Linked DNA regions of Bosea vaviloviae. The protein of the gene in region 1 interacts with the protein of each later gene in a pairwise test. Links are inferred from orthologs where the notes say so. Each region holds a gene or a part of one and is shown in the gene's direction. Other genes may lie near its edges.

What was found. The genes of interacting proteins can lie anywhere in the genome.
Region 2: the proteins of BHK69_RS03820 (region 1) and BHK69_RS09515 interact in binary tests that used the Escherichia coli proteins (3 or more experiments, as listed by UniProt). The link is inferred for Bosea vaviloviae from one-to-one orthologs.

The regions. Positions count from the first base shown.
Region 1 is NZ_CP017147.1:810,773-813,699, reverse strand. What follows is about bases 50-2,908. They hold BHK69_RS03820 (aspartate-semialdehyde dehydrogenase), read left to right. Parts: upstream 50-891; coding sequence 892-1,926; downstream 1,927-2,908. Other genes in these bases: BHK69_RS03815 (DMT family transporter), read left to right, coding at 2,142-2,908; BHK69_RS03825 (hypothetical protein), read right to left, coding at 50-443. Outside these bases: more of BHK69_RS03825, read right to left, coding at 1-49; more of BHK69_RS03815, read left to right, coding at 2,909-2,927.
Region 2 is NZ_CP017147.1:2,029,534-2,032,532, forward strand. What follows is about bases 1-2,931. They hold BHK69_RS09515 (peptide deformylase), read left to right. Parts: upstream 1-1,170; coding sequence 1,171-1,692; downstream 1,693-2,931. Other genes in these bases: BHK69_RS09510 (DNA recombination protein RmuC), read right to left, coding at 1-1,056; fmt (methionyl-tRNA formyltransferase), read left to right, coding at 1,727-2,656; truA (tRNA pseudouridine(38-40) synthase TruA), read left to right, coding at 2,815-2,931. Also shown: more of truA, read left to right, coding at 2,932-2,999. UniProt on the Escherichia coli protein: Removes the formyl group from the N-terminal Met of newly synthesized proteins. Requires at least a dipeptide for an efficient rate of reaction. N-terminal L-methionine is a prerequisite for activity but the enzyme has broad specificity at other positions.

The DNA.
Region 1 (2,927 bases):
GCGGGAATCGTCAGGCTGGCGAGGCGCGGCTCGCTGTCGCCGGCAGCAGACAAGGCGGTGATGAGGCTCGCCGTCAGGCCGATGCCGGTCAGGGCGGCAAGCCCGCGCCAGACCAGTCCGCCGGTCAGCCCCAACCCGAGACTCAGACCCGAGCCGCGACGGCCGAAAGCGGCGAAGGCGCCGCGCAGCAGCATGGCGAAGCCGGTTTCGATCGCATCGGCGCAGCGGATCAGTGCGGTGACGCCGTCGAAGCGCGCAAGACCGACGCGCACAAGACCGACGCGCACAAGACCGAAGCGCGCAAGACTGAAGCGCGCAAGACGAGGCCTGCTGCGATCGACCGCGGCGGAGGCCGTCCGGCCGGCGGCCTTGGCAAGGGCTGCGACCGCGGGCCAATGCGAACGGACCGTGCCGAGCAGGATCGATGAGACATCACGCGACACGACCGGGACTCACCTTAATGGCCGCGTCGTGTGCGCGGCTCGTCTTCACCGGCGCGGAGACTGGCCGGGTGTGAGTCAGCGCCGGGTTACCGCCGACGGGCGATCCGGAAACAGCGTAAATCCAAGGTCAAGGAGCAGGGTTAACGGCGGGGGACGTTGACTTTTGGCTGCCTTGGGTGTTTTGACTTGCGGCAAGGCGCGCGGGGAAACTCGCCTTGCGCCGACGCGAAGCCTTCAGCCCTTCGGGATTGGCCCTGTGAACGTCCGTCAGACGACGAAACGCACGACCAAAACGACGACCGGTAAAACGGTTACGTCGCGCTGACCTTCGCCTCGATTCCGGGTTCTCTCCCCCCGGCGGGGATAATCGCCGAACCTGCTTCACATCATCGAGCGGGCCGGCATCCCGGGGGAGACCAAACCGGTTTCATCCAAAAGGATCATCACAATGAGCTTCAAGGTCGCGATTGTCGGCGCCACGGGTAATGTGGGCCATGAGATGCTCGATATCCTGGCCGAGCGCGCTTTCCCGGTCAGCGAGGTCGTAGCGCTCGCCTCTTCCCGGTCTATCGGCACCGAGGTCTCCTTCGGCGACAAGGTCCTGAAGGTGAAGGCGCTGGAGCATTACGACTTCTCCGACACCGATATCTGCCTGATGTCGGCCGGCGGCGAGGTCTCCAAGGAATGGTCGCCCAAGATCGGCGCGCAGGGCTGCGTCGTGATCGACAACTCCTCGGCCTGGCGCATGCATCCCGACGTGCCGCTGATCGTGCCGGAGGTGAACGCGGCTGCCGCCGCAGGCTTCACCAAGATGAACATCATCGCCAATCCGAACTGCTCGACCGCCCAGCTCGTCGTCGCCCTGAAGCCGCTGCACGACAAGTATGTGATCAAGCGCGTCGTCGTCTCGACCTATCAATCGGTCTCCGGCGCCGGCAAGGAGGCGATGGACGAGCTCTTCAACCAGACGCGCTCGATCTTCGCCGCCGGCGAGATGACCACGAAGAAGTTCCCCAAGCGTATCGCCTTCAACCTCATCCCGCAGATCGACGTCTTCATGGAGGACGGCTTCACCAAGGAAGAGTGGAAGATGATGGCGGAGACCAAGAAGATCCTCGATCCGAAGATCAAGCTGACCGCGACCTGCGTGCGCGTGCCGGTCTTCATCAGCCATTCCGAGAGCGTCAACATCGAGTGCGAGAAGCCGGTCACGGCCGATGAGGCGCGCGAGGTGCTGCGCACCGCTCCCGGCATCCTCGTCATCGATAAGCACGAGCCTGGGGGCTACATCACCCCGCATGAGGCGGCCGGAGAGGATGCGACCTATATCTCGCGCATCCGCGAGGACAACACGGTCGAGAACGGCCTCGCCTTCTGGTGCGTCTCAGACAATCTGCGCAAGGGCGCGGCGCTGAACGCAGTGCAGATCGCCGAGGTGCTGATCAACCGCAAGCTGATCCAGCCGCGCAAGCAGGCGGCGTGAAGCGAGGCGCAGTCATCGGCTGATCGAGGCGGGCCGAGAGCCCGCCTTTGTCTTGACGGGTCTGTTGCCCCCGATGCTCGGACGCGGCCATGCATGGTCGCCGTTCGATCTTTGCGCAACGCGAGGCCGATCAAATCGATTAGCGTCGCGTTTCAATCCCGCGCGTCGATGATTTGCCAAACGCTCCCCACCCAGAACCGACACCCTTGCCGCCTGTGACGGCAGCATTGCCGCCGCGTCGCGACAACGCCTTTCGCGGCATCGGGCTGATCCTGCTGTCGACCTTCTTCCTGACCGCGTCGGACGTAGTCTCGAAACTGCTCACCGCCACGGTGCCGCCGCTGCAGATCACCTGGCTGCGCTATGGCGTCTTCACCGTGATCATGCTCGCCATCGTGGCGCGCAGCGGCGGCCTGGAGCGGTTGCGGACGCGCAAGCCGATGCTGCAATTCCTGCGCGGCCTCGGAGTCACCGGCTCCTCGATCGTGTTCGTGATCGGGCTCAAATATCTGCCGATCGCCGACGCCACGGCGACGAGCTTCATCGCGCCCTTGTTCGTCACGGCCTTGTCGATCCCGATCCTGGGCGAAACCATCGGCTGGCGGCGCTGGACCGCGACGCTGGTCGGTCTGCTCGGCGTGCTGATCGTGGTGCGGCCGGGCGGGGCCGGCTTCCAGCTCGCCTCGCTGCTGCCGGTCGTCTCGGCCTCGACCTGGGCCTTCGCGCTGATCGTGACCCGCATGATGAGCCGGACCGAGAGCCCGCTGACGACCTTGGCCTATTCGGCGATGATCGGCTTTGCGATCGTCAGCGTGGTGATGCCCTTCGCCTGGCAGCCACTCACGGCGGAAATGCTCTGGCTCGGTGTCTTCGTCGGCACCACCTCGACGGTCGGCCACTGGCTGGTGGTGCAGGCTTTCCGCCATGCCGACGCTTCGCTGCTGGCGCCGTTCTCCTATATGCAATTGCTCTGGGCTGCGATCTTCGGCTTTTTCCTGTTT
Region 2 (2,999 bases), 1.2 Mb from region 1 along the record:
GCCGGAGACATCCTCCTGGGCCTGGCGGAAATGCTGGTCGAGTTTCTCGGCCCGGTCGCCAAGGCGGCGCACATCGGCGAGCAGCTTGCCGACTTCGGACTGGATCACCTGCGCCTCCTCGCGCATGCGGGCGTCGCGCACCAGCGACTGCATCAACTGGATCGCGAGCGCCAGCAGCGAGGGCGAGACGATCATGATCCGGGCGCGATGCGCCTTCTGGATCACATCGTCGAAATGCTCGTGCAGATCGGCATAGATCGATTCCGACGGCACGAAGAGCAGGGCCAGATCCTGCGTCTCGCCCGGCAGGAAGTAACGCTCGGCGATGTCCTTCACATGCACGCCGACATCATTGCGGACGCGCACGCCTGCCGCCTTCTTCGCCTCGTCGCCGCGCGCCTCGCGCAGCATGGTGAAGCTTTCCAGCGGGAATTTCGCGTCGATCACCAGGCCGCGCCCGTCGCCGGGCAGCGTCACCATGCAGTCGGGCCGCTTGCCGTTGGAGAGTTGGGGCTGGAAGGCGAAGAAGGCGGCGGGCAGCCCGTCGCGGATGATCGCTTCCATGCGACCCTGGCCATAGGCGCCGCGGGCCTGCTTGTTCGAGAGCACATCCTTCAGCGTCACCACCTCGGAGGTGAGGTCGGTCAGGTTCTTCTGGGCGGAGTCGATGACGGCGAGCCGCTCCTGCAATTTGCCGAGGCTCTCCGAGGTCTGGCGGACATTCTGCTCCAGCCCGGCGCCGACCTGCTGGCGCAAACCATCCATCCGCTCGGCGACGAGGCGGGCGAGATCGCCCTGCCGCGTCGAGAGGATCTCGGCCATCGACTGCAGGCGGCCTGACAGCTCTGCCTGGCTGCGGTTCATTTCGGCGACCTTGTCGTCCATCTCGCGGGCGCGCTCAGTCGCCATGGCGGCCTCGAGCGCGCGCCGTGAGGCGCCGCGCCAGGACGAGACGACGACCAGCACGAGCAGGAGGAGACTCAAGCCGGCGAAGCCGAGCGCGGCCTCGGCCCAGGTCACGGGACGGTCGAGCAGGATGAAGGCGATCTCTTTCATCGGAAGAGCCTAGCAGATTCGGGTGATGATTCCGAACGAAAGCGGAACAGTTTGACCGCTTGCGTACAAGTGCTTATGTCGCGGCAACCTCGAAAAATTCCGCGCAGAGCCCCCATGGCCATTCGTCCACTCGTTATCCTGCCCGATTCCGTCCTGCGTCAGGTTTCTGCGCCGGTCGATACGATCACTCCCGAGATCAAGACGCTCGCCGCCGACATGCTGGCGACGATGTATGACGCGCCCGGCATCGGGCTCGCCGCGATCCAGATCGGTGTGCCCAAGCGCATCGTGACGATCGATCTCTCGAAGAGCGATGACGAGGAGAAGGTCCCGATGGTCTTCGTCAATCCGGAGGTGATCTGGACCTCCGAGGAGATGAGCACCCATGAGGAGGGCTGCCTCTCGATCCCCGAATATTACGAGGAGATCGAAAGGCCAGCTTCGATCAAGCTCCGCTATATGGATCTCGACGGAAAGACCCAGGAGATTGCCGCCGAGGGCCTGCTCGCCACCTGCCTGCAGCATGAGGTCGACCATCTCAACGGCGTGCTGTTCATCGATTATCTGTCGCGGCTGAAGCGCGAGCGCGTGACCAAGCGCTTCGCCAAGGTCGCCAAGCGCGAAAGCGCGGCGTGAGTGCAAAGGCTACGGTTGGGGTCATGTTCAGCGTATGAGCTTACGCGTCATCTTCATGGGCACGCCCGATTTCGCCGTGCCGACCCTGACCGAGATCATCGGGCAAGGCCACGAGGTCGTGTCCTGCTACACCCGCGCCCCGGCGCAGGCTGGGCGGGGGCTCGATCTCAAGCCGTCGCCGGTGCAGCGCGCGGCCGAGCGCTTCGGCATCCCCGTCTTCACGCCCAAGACCCTGAAATCGGAAGAGGCGCTCGAGACCATCGCCTCGCATCAGGCCGATGTCGCGGTCGTCGTCGCCTATGGCATGATCCTGCCCCAGGCGATCCTCGATCTGCCGGAGCTCGGCTGCCTGAACCTGCACGCCTCGCTGCTGCCGCGCTGGCGCGGCGCGGCTCCGCTCCAGCGTGCCGTCATGGCCGGCGACGCCGAGAGCGGCGTCTGCGTCATGAAGATGGAAGCCGGCCTCGACACCGGCCCCGTTGGCATGGTCGAGAGCTTGATGATCGGCCCGGACATGACGGCGGGCGAATTGCACGACCGGCTGGCGCCGCTGGGCGCGGATCTGATGGTGCGCGCGCTGGCGGCACTCGGCCGCGGCGGCTTGCGCTTCACGCCGCAGCCGGAGGAGGGCGTGAGCTACGCCGCCAAGATCGGCAATGCCGAGGCGAAGCTGAACTGGGCGCGCCCGGCCAAGCAGGTTCATGACCTCGTGCGTGGTCTCTCGCCCTTTCCCGGTGCTTTCGCCGAGATCGATCTCGGCAAGGGCCCGGAGCGATTGAAGATCTTGCGCACGGCGCTGGCGGGTGGGGCGGCCGAGCCCGGCACCTTGCTCGACGGCGAGGGCACCGTCGCTTGCGCGGAGGGCGCGGTGAAGCTGCTGCAGGTCCAGCGCGCCGGCGGGCGACCTGTCACCGGGGCGGAATTCCTGCGTGGGACGAAGCTTACGGCCGGCGCGAAGCTCTAGAGCGTTTTCGAGCGAAGTGGACACCGGTTCGCGTGAAGAAAACGCGTCAAAACAAGGAGCTAGAGCATTTTCGCGATTCGTAGAAACGCGGAAATGCTCTAGAGTATGAGCATGACGTTGCCCGAAAACCGCCGTGCATTGTTCGGCATCAGGCTCTGATGCCGCGCTACAAGCTCGTCATCGAATATGATGGCACGCCGTTCTCGGGCTGGCAGCGCCAGCTCAACGGGCCGTCGGTGCAGCAGAGTGTCGAGGAATCGATCGAAGGCTTCTGCGGTCATGCCGTGCGCCTGCATTGCGCCGGCCGCACCGATGCCGGGGTGCATGCGACGCATCAGGTCGC